2 regions of the Delftia sp. WSY_10 genome follow, and region 2 is predicted to be linked to the other one. Evidence: riboswitches for the same ligand, from Rfam matches in the RefSeq annotation. Region 2 holds a riboswitch; the other holds the start of a gene.
What was found. Region 2 has a riboswitch for thiamine pyrophosphate ahead of ACF8ML_RS13740 (hypothetical protein). Riboswitches for the same ligand answer to the same signal wherever they lie in the genome.
Positions count from the first base shown of each region.

Region 1: another riboswitch for thiamine pyrophosphate. It lies ahead of thiC (phosphomethylpyrimidine synthase ThiC); the one in region 2 lies ahead of ACF8ML_RS13740 (hypothetical protein).

Region 1 covers NZ_JBICKY010000057.1:232,846-241,377, reverse strand. Annotated here, with positions in the region: gene ACF8ML_RS26930 (inositol monophosphatase family protein) at 408-1,322, opposite strand; gene ACF8ML_RS26925 (RNA methyltransferase) at 1,539-2,366, shown strand; gene cysE (serine O-acetyltransferase) at 2,402-3,226, shown strand; gene ACF8ML_RS26915 (nitroreductase) at 3,290-3,952, shown strand; TPP riboswitch at 4,015-4,140, shown strand; gene thiC (phosphomethylpyrimidine synthase ThiC) at 4,406-6,349, shown strand; gene ACF8ML_RS26905 (IclR family transcriptional regulator) at 6,375-7,175, opposite strand; gene ACF8ML_RS26900 (sugar ABC transporter substrate-binding protein) at 7,447-8,469, shown strand; gene ACF8ML_RS26895 (sugar ABC transporter ATP-binding protein) at 8,487-8,532, shown strand, end outside.
Region 2 covers NZ_JBICKY010000031.1:30,190-38,721, forward strand. Annotated here, with positions in the region: gene ACF8ML_RS13730 (ABC transporter ATP-binding protein) at 1-408, opposite strand, end outside; gene ACF8ML_RS13735 (acyl-CoA reductase) at 410-1,906, opposite strand; gene ACF8ML_RS13740 (hypothetical protein) at 1,903-3,021, opposite strand; TPP riboswitch at 3,088-3,179, opposite strand; gene ACF8ML_RS13745 (DUF418 domain-containing protein) at 3,240-4,289, opposite strand; gene ACF8ML_RS13750 (TetR/AcrR family transcriptional regulator) at 4,286-4,912, opposite strand; gene ACF8ML_RS13755 (CocE/NonD family hydrolase) at 4,964-6,793, opposite strand; gene ACF8ML_RS13760 (MarR family winged helix-turn-helix transcriptional regulator) at 7,010-7,510, shown strand; gene ACF8ML_RS13765 (amidohydrolase family protein) at 7,517-8,404, opposite strand.

The sequences.
Region 1 (8,532 bases), on a different contig from region 2:
CAGGCCAGGCCGTGAGGCCATGGCCGTGGCCCTCACCCCTCCCGTATGCCCACGCCTGCGTCGGGCCGCCTGCGGGGTTGCAGTCCTGCCGAAGGACAGGACTGCCTCGTCATCTGACTCGCCGTGATGTTTGAGTGAAGCGCGCAGCGCGCAACGAGTTTCACGGCGAACCCCGCAGGCGGCCCGGCGCAGGTTGCCCGCAGCGAAGCGAAGGGACGTGGACATTCGGGTCGCCTTCTTTGATCTGACCTTTCTTGGCGAATCAAGAAAGGGCAGTCGGCCGCCGGGCCGAGACCCGGCCCCGAAAAGCAACCACCCGGCAGGGGCAAAAAGCGCACCGCACCCACGCCCAACGAAAAACAGCCCCTAGAAGGAGCTGTTTTAAAGAGAGACAGGAGAAGCCGAAATCAGGCCTCAGGCTGCTGCTCAGATTCAGCAGCCTCAGCCTCAGCAGCCGGAGCCGCCTCACCCGAATCCGCCAAAGCCTGCCGCACACCCGCCTTCTCCCCAGCCGAAGCAAACTTGCTGTACTTGCCAACGATGCCGACCAGCGCACCATAGATGCGCGGATTGCCCGCCAGGCATTCCTTCTGCTCCAGGAAATCCGCCTCACCCGTGAAGTTGCCGACCAGGCCACCAGCCTCGGTCACCAGCAGGCTGCCGGCGGCCACGTCCCAGATCTGCAGGCCGCTTTCAAAGAAGCCATCGGCAAAGCCGGCTGCCACGTAGGCCAGGTCCAGCGCGGCGGCGCCGGGGCGGCGCACGCCTGCGGTTTCCTGCATCACGTCGCCCAGCATGTTCATGTACTGCTTGAAGTTGTCGCCACGGCGGAAGGGGAAGCCGGTGGAGATCAGGCTGTCCTTGAGCTGGATGCGCTTGGACACGCGGATGCGGCGGTCATTCAGGTAGGCGCCGCGGCCGCGCGTGGCCGTGAACAGGTCGTTGCGCGAGGGGTCGTACACCACGGCGTGCTCCACCTTGCCCTTGAAGGACAGGGCAATGCTCACGCAGTACACGGGGAAGCCGTGGATGAAGTTGGTGGTGCCGTCCAGCGGATCGATGATCCAGACGTAGTCGGAGTTCTTGGCGCCGAACTCGTTGCCCGATTCCTCGGCCAGGATGCCGTGGCCCGGGTAGGCGCCCAGCAAGGTTTCGATGATGGCCTGCTCGGCCGCCTTGTCCACCTCGGTCACAAAGTCGTTGACCTGCTTTTGTGCGACACGCACGGATTCCACGTCAAGAGCCGCGCGGTTGATGATGGCGCCGGCGGCGCGTGCGGCCTTGATGGCCACGTTGAGCATGGGATGCAGGTTGGTCGACATAGATTGTGAGGCGTTGGCGGAGCAGCGGCTGTGCAAGGAGAGGACGGTCCTCTCTGGCAAAAGCAGGCTGTTTGACGCGGGTAAGAACGGAAAAAGCCGCGTCCGGCGATGCGGGGCGGCGACAATAGCGCGCAATTTTACCCGCCTTGTCCGTTTTGTGCTGCGCAACCTGTCCCGTCTTGGGGGCTCTGCCGGCGCCGGCAGGCCAGCGACGCCATGAAAACCCGATTCGTACTGATAGAAACCAGCCACGCCGGCAATGTGGGTGCCGCCGCCCGCGCCTTGAAGACCATGGGCTTTGACGACCTGGTGCTGGTGCGCCCGCGCTGGCCCAACGTGCTGCGCAAGGAAGAGACCATCCAGCGGGCCAGCGGCGCGCTGGACGTGCTGGGCAATGCGCGCGTGGTCGAGACGCTGGAGGAGGCGCTGGACGGCATCAGCCACCTGTGCGCCACGGCCATGACGCCGCGCGACTTCGGCCCGCCCACGCGCACGCCGCGCCAGCATTTCGAGCTGCTGCTCAGCGGGGCGCTGGATGTGCTGGCTGCGCCCGATGAGGCCGATGCGCCCGATGAAGCGGCGCCGCCCACCGATGCATCCGTGTCCGCACCGGCTCCCGCGCCGCGCTGCAACCAGTCCGGCGTGGCCTTCCTGTTCGGCTGCGAGCGCTTCGGCATGAGCAACGACGATGTCTACCGCAGCGATGTGGCGCTGTCGATTCCGTCCAATCCGCAGTTTGGCTCGCTGAACCTGGGGGCGGCCATCCAGGTGGTGGCCTACGAGTGGCGCCAGGCGCTGGGCGGCTTTCCCGTGGTGGAGCACACACCTGCGCCGCAGCGTGCCGACGCAGCCCAGGTGGCCGGCATGCTGGGCCATTGGGAGCAGGCGCTGGCGCATATTGGCTTTCTGGATCCGGCCGCGCCCAAGAAGCTGATGCCGCGCCTCAACCAGCTTTTCAACCGCTCGCAACTGACCGCCGAGGAAATCCACATCCTGCGCGGTGTTGCGAAGGCCATGCTGCAGAGCACCCCACCGAAACGCTAGACTGAGCGGTCTTGTCAACAATAACCAGCCCCTAGATGCTTGACCGCCTGCGCTCCGATATCCAGTGCATCCTCGACCGCGACCCTGCGGCACGCAGCACCTGGGAGGTCATCACCTGTTATCCGGGTCTGCATGCGATCTGGCTGCAGCGCCCGGCGCACTGGTGCTGGAACCATGGCCTCAAGTGGCTGGGGCGCTTCATCTCGCACATTGGCCGCTGGCTCACGGGCATCGAGATCCACCCCGGCGCCGTCATCGGTGAGCGCGTCTTCATCGACCACGGCATGGGCGTCGTTATCGGCGAGACGGCCGTGGTCGGCGACGGCTGCACCATCTACCACGGCGTGACCCTGGGTGGCACCTCGCTGTACAAGGGCGCCAAGCGCCATCCCACGCTGGGCCGCGATGTGGTGGTCAGCGCGGGCGCCAAGGTGCTGGGCGGCTTCGAGGTGGGCGACGGTGCCAAGATCGGCAGCAATGCCGTGGTCATCAAGCCCGTGCCCGCAGGCGCCACGGCGGTGGGCATTCCGGCGCGCATCATCGCCAGCAAGAACGGCCACAGCGCCGACGTGACCGAGCACGACCCGGCATCGGCCAAGGCCGAGTCCATCAAGGTCCCGGCCTCTGCCGCGCCCCAGCCGTTCACGGCCTACGGCATCACCCAGGAAATGGACCCCGTGGCCCAGGCCATGCGCGGCCTGAGCGACGGCGCGGCCGCGCATGAGCAGCAGATCGCGCTGCTGTGGGAGGCCATTGCCAAGCTCTCGGCCGGCAGCAAGGTGGGCGACTGCGTGCCGTGCGAATCCGAGCGCCCGCAGGCCTTCCAGAAGGACAAGATCGACCAGATCATGGGCAAGTAGGCCTGCACAAGATCACCAAAGATCCCCCAAGATCCCCTAAGAAGACCGGAGACTCCGACCAGCATGAACGTTGAACAGGCCTTGCATGCGCGCCGCTCCGTGCGCGCCTTCCTGCCCCAGTCGCCCGATGCGGCGCTGGTGCGCACCCTGATGGAACAGTCGGCCAATGCGGCCTCGGGCGGCAACCTGCAGCCCTGGCGCGTGCTGGCGCTGACGGGCGAGCCGCTGCAGCAGCTGCTGACCGCCGTTGCCGAAGCCGAGCCCCAGGACGCCCAGCCCGGCCTGTCCTACCCGCCCAATCTCTGGGAGCCCTACCGCAGCCGGCGATTTGCCAATGGCGAAGAGCTGTACCAGTCGCTGGGCATTCCGCGCGACGACAAGCCCGCGCGGCTGGAGCAGCTGGCGCGCAACGGCCAGTTCTTCGGCGCGCCCGTGGGCCTGATCGTGGCCGTGGACGAGCGCATGGGCCTGCCGCAATGGGTGGACCTGGGCATCTACCTGCAGTCCTTCATGCTGCTGGCCTGCGCCAATGGCCTGGCCACCTGCGCCCAGGGCTTCTGGCGCCGCTACAACGACGCCGTGACCCAGGCGCTGGCGCTGCCCGAGGGCTACCACGTGGCCTTCGGCATTGCGCTGGGCTACGAGGACAAGAGCGCCCCCATCAACGGCTGGCGCGCCACGCGCGCTCCGCTGGCCGAATGGGGTGCGCTGCGCGGCTTTGACTGACGGCGGCGCATGGCCCCTGGGCAAACCCGCAGGCGATGGGCCGCCAACCATCCCCTATACTTGCCGCTGCTCCGGGGTGTGCTGATGCACTGAGATGCCAACCGGTCCATGCGCTGCATGGGCCAGGCGGCGAACCCGACGAACTTGATCCGGTTGATACCGGCGGAAGAAGAGCGGGACCCTGAAGCGGGGCCGAAGTCAGAGGATGGAAGTCCGCCACGGCGGATACACGCAGGGCCGCAACGGCCAGGCAGGCCACCATCCGATGCGCATCGACCCTTGCCAACCAAGGCTGCTCGTGCGCCTTGGCGTGCGTGGCAACCAGGGGCCAAGGCCATACGGCCCTGGCAGGCCCACACTGGCATAGCCCGGTGCGCGGCCTTTGGCACAGCCCAAGGAGTGTCCGGTTCCCGGAGCGTTGTTGATCGACGCTTTGAACGCAAGGAACCCGACATGAACGCTCCCGATTCCATCTTCACCCCCGCAGCCGGCGAAGCTCCCGACGCACAGCGTTTTTCCGACCTGCTGGCGCAGTCGCGCAAGCCGTTCCCGGCCTCCACCAAGAGCTATCTGCAAGGCAGCTTGCATAGCGGCCTCAACGTGCCCGTGCGCGATATCCAGCTGACCAATGGCGAGCAGGTCAGCGTCTATGACACCTCGGGCCCCTACACCGATCCGGCCGTGGCCATCGACGTGCGCAGCGGCCTGCCGGGCGTGCGCAATGCCTGGATCGAGTCGCGCGGCGACAGCGAGTACTACGCCGGCCGCCTGCGCCAGGCCCTGGACGACGGCGGCAAGCGCGGCGAGGAAGACGAGCGCGTGGCCCGCCTGCGGGCCGAGGCCGCATCGCTGCAGCGCCAGCCGCGCCGCGCCAAGAGCGGTGGCAACGTCACCCAGATGCACTACGCGCGCAAGGGCATCATCACGCCCGAGATGGAATACGTGGCCCTGCGCGAGAACGGCCGACGCGAATGGATGGCCGAGTACCAGCAGGACGCCGCGCGCGAGGCGCGCCTGGCCGGCAACGGCCTGGGCGCCGCCATCCCCAAGATCATCACGCCCGAATTCGTGCGCGACGAAGTGGCGCGCGGCCGCGCCATCATCCCGGCCAACATCAACCACCCCGAGATCGAGCCCATGGCCATCGGGCGCAACTTCAAGGTCAAGATCAACGCCAACATCGGCAACTCGGCCGTCACCTCCAGCATCGAGGAAGAGGTCGAGAAGCTGGTCTGGGCCATCCGCTGGGGCGCGGACAACGTGATGGACCTGTCCACCGGCAAGAACATCCACACCACGCGCGACTGGATCATCCGCAACTCGCCCGTGCCCATCGGCACCGTGCCCATCTACCAGGCGCTGGAGAAAGTGGGCGGCATCGCCGAGGACCTGACCTGGCCCATCTTCCGCGACACCCTGATCGAGCAGGCCGAGCAGGGCGTGGACTACTTCACCATCCACGCCGGCGTGCGTCTGGCGTACATCCACCTCACGGCCCAGCGCCGCACGGGCATCGTCTCGCGCGGCGGCTCCATCATGGCCAAGTGGTGCATGGCCCACCACCGCGAGAGCTTCCTGTACGAGCACTTCGAGGACATCTGCGACATCATGAAGCAGTACGACGTCAGCTTCTCGCTGGGCGACGGCCTGCGCCCCGGCAGCGCCTCGGACGCCAATGACGAAGCCCAGTTCGCCGAACTCAAAACCCTGGGCGAGCTGACCCAGCTGGCCTGGAAGCACGACGTGCAGACCATGATCGAAGGCCCCGGCCACGTGCCCATGCACATGATCCAGGCCAACATGACCGAGCAGCTCAAGCACTGCCACGAGGCGCCGTTCTACACCCTGGGCCCGCTGACCATCGACATCGCCCCCGGCTACGACCACATCGCCAGCGCCATCGGCGCGGCCATGATCGGCTGGTTCGGCACCGCCATGCTGTGCTACGTCACGCCCAAGGAACACCTGGGCCTGCCCGACCGCGACGACGTCAAGCAGGGCATCATCGCGTACAAGATCGCAGCCCACGCGGCCGACGTCGCCAAGGGCCACCCCGGCGCCCGCGCCCGCGACGACGCGCTGAGCCAGGCCCGCTTCGACTTCCGCTGGCAGGACCAGTTCAACCTGGGCCTGGACCCCGACACCGCCCAGGCCTACCACGACGAAACCCTGCCCAAGGACAGCGCCAAGGTGGCGCACTTCTGCTCCATGTGCGGCCCCAAGTTCTGCTCCATGAAGATCACCCAGGAAGTGCGCGAATTCGCCGCTGCCAAGGGAGTGGCCGAGCAGGAAGGCATTGCCGCCGGAATGCAGGCCAAGGCCGAGGAATTCAACCGCGCGGGCGGGGAGTTCTATATCCCCATCGTGGCGGCCAGCAGCGATACGACGGCGCGTTGACGCCAGCCGGCAGGCTGCGCGCGGCTCACTGGCCGTCGCGCGGCTGCCGGTTCAACGACAACTCCTGTGCCGCCTGCAACAGGCATTCGCGCGCTTCATCCAGCGAAGGGCCCGCATGTCCATCGATGCGGCGGATATAGGGAGATGTCAGCACGGCCAGGGCCTGACCGTCAGGTCCCAGGATGGGGCAGGAGATGTCCACCACGCCATAGGACTGCAGGCTTTCGCTCTGCCTGTAGCCCGTGCTGCGTATCTGTTCCAGCATGTCGTGCAGCTGTGCCTCGGGCAGATGTACCTCGCCTTCCAAAGGCGCGTGCTCGGCCAGCATCTGCGTGCGGCGTTCGGTTGTCTGGCAGGCCAGCAGCACATGGCCTGACCCGGTGTCCAGCAGCCCGACGCGTGCGCCCAGCCTGATCGACAGGCCCCAGTTCCCGGGGCCGGGGACCTGGGCCACGATCAGGACATTGCCACGGTCGTAGAGGCCCAGGTGGCAGGACTGCTCGGCCTGGCGCGCATAGGCATCCATGACGGGCAGCGCCTGGGTCACGAGGCGGTTGACGGGCGGGTGGCGGTGCGCCAGCGCGAACATCTTGAGGCTGAGCGCATGGCGGTCGCCGCCGGCTGAGCGCATCACATATTGCCGGGCCACCAGCCGCTCGAGCATGCGGTAGATCTCACTGGGGCCCCGGCCCAGTTCCTTGACGATCTCGGCCCGCGTCAGTCCATCGGGGTGCTCGGCCAGCAGCTCCAGGATGTCCAGCCCCTTGTCCAGTGCCGGCGCGCGGTAGCGCTCGCTGTCTTCTGCGTTGTCCAGTGCTTTGCTCATGCGTGCAGATCTTACGTTCGGGATAGGACAAGTCCTGTTTTTGCTGCGGACCTGCGCAAGCGGTGCGTGGGCTGGGTAAACCATAGCTGCCGAAGTGAGGTTTATTTATAAATAATTAATTCATGGATGAATGAATTGCCCCAGCGATGTGCCACGCGCCATCGGCAAAAAGGCGATCCAGCGGCACCGCCGGAGTCCCGGCACACATGAGGAGGCACTTTCCATGGCTGCACTGCACGGCGTTTTCCAGGTTCCGGCCGGATGTTCCGCAATGGTTTGCCGGCTCATGTCTGCTGTAGCCGCGCTGGCTTCAGTGGCGGCGCTGGCAGGCGCGGGGCCGGCGCTGGCGGCGGAACCCGGCCCGGAGCAAGGCAGGATCGGGGTCAACCTGCCGCTGCTGACCTCGCCGTTCTGGCAGGCCTACAACGGCTACCTCCCGCAAATGGCGAAGGCCATCGGGGTCGACATCCTGGCGCCGGTGAACTCCAACCAGGACCCGGCCCAGCAGATCACCGACGTGGCCAATCTGATCAACCTCGGCGCCAAGGGGTTGGTGGTGGCGCCATTGGATTCGGCGGCCATTGGTCGCGCGCTCGCCTTGGCCGAGCAGGGGAAGATTCCTGTGGTGGCGGTGGACGTGGCGCCTACCCGGGGCAAGGTGGCGATGGTGGTGCGTGCCGACAACCGCGCCTATGGCACGCGGTCCTGCCAGTACCTGGGCGCGCAGGTGAAGGCGGGCAAGGTGGTGCAGATCATGGGCGACCTGGCATCGGTCAACGGCCGTGATCGGGCCGAGGCTTTCCGCAGCTGCATGAAGGATTTCCCGGCGCTGCAGGTGCTGGAGATTCCCGCGGCCTGGAAGTCCGATGCCGCCGCCGCCGCGCTCGATGGCCTGCTGTCCGCGCATCCGGACCTGAAGGGCATCTACATGCACGCAGGCGGTGTCTATCTGGCGCCCACGCTGCAGACGCTGCGGCGCAGGGGGCTGCTGCATCCGGCCGGCGATCCGAGGCACATCGTGGTGATCAGCAACGACGGCATCGCGCAGGAGCTGGATGCCATCCGCAGGGGCGAGATCGACGCCACCATCTCGCAGCCCGCCGATCTTTACGCAAAGTACGGCCTGTACTACATCAAGGCAGCGCTGGCAGGGCAGTCGTTCAAGCCCGGACCCACCCCGCATGGCAGCCGCATCGTGGAGGTGGCGCCCGGCATTCTGGAGGACCAGTTGCCCGCACCCGTGGTGACCCGCGAGAACGTGGACGACAAGTCGCTGTGGGCCAACCAGCCATGACGATACTCCCCGGATTCATGGCTGACAGACCGGGCACGCCGGTGATGGAGGCGCGTGGGCTCG
Region 2 (8,532 bases):
GCTGGCCAGGCCCAGCTGCTCCAGCAGCGCCAGCGCGCGTTGCTCGTCCTGCGGCGCGGGGCGCCTTTGCAGCGACACGGGCAGCAGCACATTGCCCAGCGCCGTATGCCACTCCAGCAGCGTGGGCGCCTGGAACATGAAGCCCAGTTGCGGGCCGGGCTCGGCCAACTCGGCGCCACGCAGCAGAATGCGGCCCGACTGCGGCCTGAGCAGCCCCGCCGCCAGCTTCAGCAAGGTGGTCTTGCCGCAGCCGCTGCGGCCCAGCAGGCAGTGGACCTCACCGGCCTGCACGCGCCAGTCCACGCCGTCCACCACGGGCGGGCGGCCCGGGTAGGTGAAGACCACTTGCTCGACATCGAGAAACGCCATGGTTGCAGCCCCGTCCGTCCCCTCTTGCAGGTTCGCCATGTCAGTCCGCATACGGCGCAAACGGCTGCGCCGCCGCCTCGGCAGATTGCTCTATCTCGGTCATGCGCACCAGGTCCAGCAGGTTGAAGCGGCCGTCATGGTGCCAGCCGGCCTCGGGCATGCTCATGGAGCCGATGGCGCTGATGCGCGTGACGCCGGCCGCCCCCAGCAGGCCGGCCAGGCGGTACAGCTGCTCGGGCGAGGCGGCAATGCCGGCCGTCTGCAGGTAGTCGCGCTGCGCGGCCACCACGGGCACGGCGTCATCCAGGCGGTCCACGCCCACCACGGCAATCGTGCGGTACAGGGCCGTGGGCGCCAGCGGCTGCAGGCTGTCGCTGTACGCCACGCCCCAGGGTGCGTCCACCGGACCCAGCAGTTGCTGTTCGTCACCCGACCATTCCACGGCCTGCTGCCAGCGGGCCACGGCGGCGCCCTCCTCCAGCTCCAACGGCCGGCGCGCAAAGCGCCGCTGCAGGTTGGCCAGCTCGGCCGCCAGATAGTCGGCAAAGGCACGCGGCGGCACGGGGGCACCGCGCTCCACGTAGAAGACATGGGGCGAGTAGCAACCCTGCTGGTCGTAGCGCATCACGTCCCAGGCCGCCAGCCGCGCCACGGCGGGCGCCTTGAGCGTGTCCAGCGCCTGGGCGCCCACCATGCCGAAGCCCAGCTTGTGGCCATGCGGCAGAAAGCGCGTGGTCACGGGCAGGCGCTGGCGCAGCGCCTGCAGCGTCTGGTTGCCGCCGTAGGCGAGCACGGTGTCGGCCTCGGCATGGAGCGCGGCGGCTCCACCGCCATCCACGCCATCGGCGCCATCCGCCCCATCCACACCACCCGCGCCGCTCCACCACACCACGGCCAGGCAATCGGCCAGCGGCGGGTGCACCTCGGCCAGCAGCCGTGCGAACCAGCCCGCGAACAGCGGCTCGGCGCTGGCCAGCTTGCCAATGGCGGGCGCCTTGACCAGCAGGCCGCAGACCAGGCTCCACAGGGACAGCGCAGGCACATTGCCGGCCCAGCTGTGCATCAGCAGGTCGGGCCCGAAGGCGCGCACCGCGCCGCCCTTGGGCGCGGGCTGGAAGCCGTCCAGCACGGCCGGGTTGGCAAAGTCCTCGGCCACGAAGCGCCGCAGCTGCGCGGCGCGGAAGGTCTTGAAGAAGCCCGTCAGCCCCAGGCGCACCATGTCGGCGTCATAGCCGCTGACCACGGGCAGCCAGGCCTCGGCCTGGCGCCGATAGGGATCGCTGCGGTCCAGCAGGCGGGCAATGGCACGGTCGATGGCGTCGATGATCTCGGCCACGGGCATGGCCCTGAGGTGGCGGTCGGCGGCACGCCGCACGTGGGCCGCCAGCGCATGCATCTGCGGGCCGGTCAGCAGGGGCACGGAGACTTCCAGCCGCACGCCGCCGCGTTCGAAGGGCAGCACATGCCACTGCACCTCGTCCTCGCGCAAACCAGGCAGTTCGGGCAGGTAGCCGGCCGTGATCCGCTCGATGGTCATGCAGCAGCGGCCTTCACGAATTCATCGACCGCCAGCGAGCAGCCCTTGGCCGCTGCGCCCTCGGCACGCCCCAGCAACAGGAAACCGCTGTTCTCGCCATGGCCGGCCCACAGGCCCACGTCCTCGGTGAGGATGGTGGTGACCGCGTTGTAGTTGGCCAGGTCGCAGTGCACGAGAATGCCGCGCTCGCCGGGCGCCACGCTGCGGCCGGTGACGGGCTCGACCAGGCGCGAGCGTATCCAGTGCGGCCCCGACTTGACCGACGGCAGCGTGGCATTTCCGTCGTCATAGAACTGCGTGCTCAACTCGGTCATGCCGTACATGTTGATGCAGTGGCTTCGCGGCACGCCCAGCAGCCGGGACAGGTCGGCGTAGAAGTCCTCCAGCGGCAACTCGCGCGACTGGCCCTTGTAGCCGCCCGTGTCCAGGATGCGGCTGCCCGGCGGCAGGCAAAAGCTGCGGCCTTGCTCGCGCAGTGCGTCCATCACATGCACCAGGCTGAAGCTGGCGCCCAGCAGCGCATAGGGGCGGCCGCTGCGCTCGGATTCCTCCAGCACGGCGCACAGGCCGGGCATGTCCAGGCCGTCGGGGGTGAGGAAGTAGCGGCTGTCGGGAGTGCCGAATTCCGTCTTGGCCAGCGCCAGGTAGTGGGCCAGCGAAGAGTTGGGCATGGCCTGCTCGTCGGGAAAGAGGATGCCCATGGGCAGGCGTTCGTGCCCGGCCATGAAGCGCTGCGCGAAGTTGCGCGTCATCGACGCATCGTAGACATCGAGCGCGGGATGGAAGTGGCGCCCGCGCGCGGACAGTCCCTTGGCCTGGCCCGTGGTGCCGCTGGTCATGAACACGCGCTCCGCGGGCGAGGCCGGCTCGCTGCGCAGCTCCATGGCCTTGAACGCATCGATGGGCACGGCGGGAATGTCGCTCCAGGTCTTCACATTGCGCAGCGTGGCGCCGCGCCGCTGGCAGAAGCTGCGAAACGGCGCATTCGATTCGTATTGGTAGGCGAACAGCCGCAGGGCCAGTGCATCGAACTGCTCGTCGGTGCAGCCGTCCATGGCAATGAATGCAAGCAGGTCTGCGACCAGAGAAGCCGCCTGGGGCCGGGCCTTGTCCATGGAATTCCTTCGAGAGCTGGGACGTGATGCTCCGAAGGCGCCCCGCCCGTGGCGCATGGGCGGCCACGCAGGGGTGCAAGCTCTTCTTCCGCCGGAATGACCCGGTTCAAGTTCTCGGGTGTGGATCTCAGCACTGGCGTGCACCCCGGAGCGGAGGGCTATCTTACAGCAGGGTCGCCAACGCCGCAGGCCCGGGGCCATCGCCCTGCAAGACTGCGTCAACCCAGTGCCGTCAGCCGCCGCATCACCCATTCCACGGGCCCCTGCGCCACCTTCTTGCTCCAGGCCCAGGCGGCCAGGCTGGCGATGATCACGTACAGCGCGGCGGCCACGGCCACTTCGCGCAGGCTGCGCGATCCGTCCAGCGCGCCCATGGCCTCCAGCAGCCCCATGCCGATGAGGATGTGGGCCAGGTACAGGGTCAGCGTCATGCGCCCGGCCGGCAGCAGGCCGCGCCACGGTCCACCGGGCCAGCGGTCGGCCAGCCGCAGGCAGGCGCCGATGGCAATGCTGGCGCAGCCCAGGCCCATCAGCAGGTAGGCAGGGCCGGGCGGCATGGGGCCGGTGGCCAGCCAGGGAGCCCATTCACTCTGTGCCGCAAGTGCCGAGACGGCGCAGGCCAAGCCCACCATCGCTACACCGCAAGCCACCAGACCCCATTGCACCCGCGGCTCGGCCAGCGGCAGGCGCGCCAGCAGCATGCCGCAGAGGAAGAACGCAAACCAGGGCAGCACCGGATGGAAGCCGTTGAACAGCAGGTTGCGCGCAAAGCCGGCCGGCTCCCACAGGCCCTGGTAGGACAGGCTGGCCCAGTCCCAGCCCTGGCTGTAGTCCAGCTGCAGCAAGGCCCAGGCGGACAGCATGGCCACGGCCGCCATGCCGGCCAGCAGCGCCCTTGCGCCGGCCTGCAGCCAGGCGATGGCCAGCACGAAATACACCGCGTAGTAGTGAATGATGTCGGCCGGAAAGATCACCAGGTTCATGCCACCGGCCACCAGCAGGAACAGCGCGCGGCGCAGCGTCCAGAGGCGCGCCGTGGCCGGCTCCAGCGAGCGCGTGGCCAGCACCAGGCCCAGGCCTGCCAGCACCACGAAGGTGGCCGAGGCCTTGCCCTCCAGGAAATGGAAGAACGACAGCAGCCAGCCCGGCTCCTGCAGCGCGGGATGCATGGCCTGCTTGAAGTTGACGAACACCATACCTGCCAGCGCCAGGTAGCGCGCCAGGTCCAGCCCCGCCAGGCGGGCGCCCCTGCCGGTGGCATGCCTCATGTCGCGTCTCCCCGTGCCTCGCCTCCAAGAAGGCAGGCCAGCAAGGCGGGATGCAGCACATCGACCCCTTCATCCGCCCCCGCGTCTTCTTGCGGCGTCACCGCCAGCGCAAAGCGCAGCGCATCGCTTTCCACGGCATCCAGCAGCAGTTGCGCGGCCAGGCGCACGGGCACGGCGGGCCGCAAGAGGCCCTGCTGCGCCCCGCGCTCCATGAAGCCTGCCAGGCCGTCGAGCATGCGCCTGCGGTTGGCCTCGAAGGCCGGCGCCAGGCCCGGCGAACGCGCGATCTCGGACAGGCACTCGGCGCTGAGCACGGCCCATTCCCGCTGACGGCACAGCGCCTGGTAGGCGGCCAGGAATTGCGCCACCACCGGCAGCGAAGGGGCTGCGGCCCGCTCCAGCGCCTGAAGCAAGGGCAGCAGCTCGGTCTGCTCCTGCGTGGCGACCTCGGCAATCAAGGCCTGCTTGCTGTCGAAGTGGTTGTACAGATTGCCCAGGCTCACCGAGGCAGCCTGCGCGATGTCGCGCATGCTGGTGCAGTGAAAGCCGCGCTCCACGAAACACTGCAGGGCGGCCTCCACGATGACAGCCCGGCGCTCGCTGATGTCTTCTTTCTTTTTCATGCCCCGAATGATGAACGAACGTTCATTCATGGTCAACACCGGGGCATGAAATCACAGCGGCGGCAGGGGGCCCACGCCCGAAGGAACGGCCTCCTCGTTGGGCCTGCAGGGCTGGCGCAGCATGCGCCGGCAGTCCGGCAGCTGCCGCTCATGGGCATAGGCGATGTGGCCCAGCACGATCTTCGACGGCCGGCTGCGGTCCAGCCAGACGGTGTTGGTCGAAGGCGTGGACAGATGGTCGAAGGCCCAGTACCCGGTCTGCGAAGGCGTGTCCAGGGTCACGCGCAGGCTGGAGCCCGCGCGGAACACATGGGCGAATTTCTGGATTTCCACGCGCATCAGCGTGGGCTCGCCGGGGCGCAGCGGGCGCACGGCGGCCTCGGTGAAATCGCCCCAGGGCCGCAAGGCGGTGGAGCGCTGGCCGTCCAGCGCGCGCATGGAAGCACGCAGCCAGCCGCGCTGCACGAACATCTCCTGGCCGTCGGGACGCACCTCCGAGACGGTGACCTGCACATCGGTATCGCCGGCCGTGGCGCTGAGCCACAGGTCCAGCGAGGCCTCGCCATAAAAGCTCAGCGCGCGCGGCAGCGGGGCCGTGGTAAAGCGCAGCAGGCCCTGCCCGGCGGGGCTGGCCATCCATTGGCCCGCGCCGGACTCGGTGTCCGCGTCGGGATGGTTGGCATCGGCGCCCGGCAGCGGGTAGCGGTAGCTGGCCGATTGGCGCTCGGCCTGCGGGGGCGCATCGCCCAGCCCGCCGCCCGGCTGCAGCCACAGCGTCATGGGCGTGACGCGCACGGGCAGCCGGTCAAAGCTGGCCACGGCCGAGGGGCGCAGCTGCCCATAGTCGCCCCCACCGTTCATCCACTGCATTTCCTGCGCCAGCAGCACGCGCGGCGTGTGCTCGAAGCCATTGCTCTCGCCCTTGAGAAAGCGCGCGTAAAAGCGCTTCATGGTCTCGCGAATAAAGGGGGCGCTGTCGGTGTGATGGTCGCCGTTGGAGCTGATCAGCCACATCTTGTCCGGGGCGATGCTGTCCTCGTAGTAGCCCATGCGGGTGCCCACCTGCTCGTCCTGCCAGGACTGGGTGCCCAGCGTGGGAATGTCGATGCGGTGCGTGGTGTACATGGCGCTCTTGCGCGCGTAGCGGGCGCCGAAGAAGCGGTCCTCGTCCAGCCAGCGCGCCATGTCCAGGTCGGGGCGCTGGATCTTGCGGATGTTGTCCTCCACCACCTGGGCGCATCCGGTATCGCCGTCCAGAGCCTTGGCGTCCTCGGCGGCCTTGCGCCATATCGCGGGGAACTGCCCCCACCAATTGGCGGGAAAGCCGATGTTCTGGATGCCGCCCGGATAGGCCACGTCGCGGTAGGGATCGGCCACGTTCTTGCCAGGAGCAATCGCCTTGAGGCTGGGCGGACGCTGGGCCGCCACCCACAGCTGGTCGTAGCCCGAGTATGAATAGCCCACCATGCCCACCTTGCCCGTGGACCACGCCTGGCGCGCAGCCCACTCCACCGCGTGCGCCCCGGCCGCGCCCACGGAGGCGTCGGCCCACTGGTTCTCGCCCGTGGAGCAGCCCGTGCCGGGCACGTTCAGGCCCATCACGGCATAGCCTTCCTTGGTCCATTCCTGGGTGGTCTGGTCCGTGACCGAGCCCGATCCGTAGCCGTCGTACTCCATCAGCACGGGAAACGGCCCCGGCCCCTTGGGAAAGACCACCGAATAGCGCATCTTGTTGCCGTCAGGCAGCTGGATGTAGCCCCAGATGCGCGGCCCGGGGTTGGTGCTGCCCGAAGAGCCCCCGCCGCAGGCCGCAAGGCCCAGGGCAAGGGTGGCGATGCCGGCCGCGCCGAGCCACGCGCGGGAATGGCGAAAAGTCATCATGGATGGTCCTCCTGGTTGCTGATGCAGTCATGCCCGCAAGGGGGCAGGCCGCAATGTAGGACCGTCCGGACGCATGGCGCACGCGCAGGCTGAAGGGGGGCTGAAGCACGCCTGAAGACAGGCTGAAGGCGAACGCGGACAATCGCCACGGCCTTAGGCCCCGGACCACGGCAGCCGCGCGTCACACTATGATTCGATTTTCAGTTCCTTGACCCCATGCCCCGCGCCCGCACATCCAAGCCCGCTCCGTCCGAAGAGAACACGGCCCCGTCCGGCACCACAGCGCCGGGGCCGTCCATCGACGCCTCTTTCCTGCACACCCTGGTCGGCTACAACGCCCGGCGTGCCTCGATGTCCATCATCGAGGTGTTCGTGGAGCGCATGGCCACCCACGATCTCAAGATGGTGGAGTTCTCCGTGCTCTCCCTGGTGTCCCACAACCCCGGCATCACCTCGCGCCAGCTGTGCACGGCGCTGGACGTGATGCCGCCCAACCTGGTGGGCCTGATCGCCGCGCTGGAGCGGCGCAAGCTCATCGAGCGCCGCCCCCATCCCACAGACCGCCGCGCCGTGGGCGTGCACCTGACGCCGGCCGGCGCCGAACTCACGGCCCAGGCAGAAAGAACGGCGGCCCAGCTGGAGATGGATGCCACCTACCGCCTGACCGATGCCGAGCGCAAAACGCTGATCCAGCTGCTGCAGAAGATCTACAACTGAGCGCGCTCAGTCCGCCTTCTGCGCGGCGGGCCGGTCCAAGCCCAGCAGCCGCACCGCATTGCCCTTGAGGATGCCGGGCATCACCTCGGGCTTGAAGCCGGCTTCCTGGAAATCCTTCATCCAGCGCTCGGGCGTGATCAGGGGATAGTCGCTGCCGAACAGCACGCGGTCCCTGAGCAGGGTGTTGGCGTACTGCACCAGCTGCCGGGGAAAGTACTTGGGGCTCCAGCCCGACAGATCGATCCAGACATTGGGCTTGTGCAGGGCCACGGACAGGGCCTCGTCCTGCCAGGGAAAGCTGGGGTGGGCCATCACGATCTGCATGTCGGGAAAGTCGATGGCCACGTCGTCCAGGTGCATGGGATTGCTGTAGGCCAGGCGCAGGCCGCCGCCGCAGCGCATGCCGCTGCCAATGCCGCTGTGGCCCGTGTGGAAGATGGCCGGCAGTTGGTACTCGGCCACCACCTCGTAGATCGGCCAGGCCATGCGGTCGTAGGGATGGAAGCCCTGCACCGTGGGGTGGAACTTGAAGCCCCTGACGCCCTCTTCCTCGATCAGCCGCCGCGCCTCGCGCGCACCCATGCGGCCCTTGTGCGGATCGATGCTGGCGAAGGCCACCATCATGTCGCTGTTGGCCCGCGCAGCCTCGGCGATCTCCTCGTTGGGAATGCGGCGCCGGCCCAGCTGCGATTCGCTGTCCACCGTGAACATCACCAGGCCCAGGTTGCGCTCGCGGTAATAGGCCACGGTCTCGGCGATGGTCGGGCGCCGGCCGTTGCCGAAGTACTTGTCGGCGGCGCGGTCGTACTCCTCGCCGTAGTTGTCGAACGGGTTCCAGCAGCTCACCTCGGCGTGCGTGTGAATGTCGATGGCAATGAGTTTTTCGTGGTCCATGTCTGTCTCCTGTGCGGCCTGCTGCCTGCCCCGCAATCAAGGGGAAGTCCCAATAAGAAATTCACAAAGGCCGCTTGAATTGGTTATTAAATATAACCAAAATCGCGGCCATCAGAAAGCGATGCAGA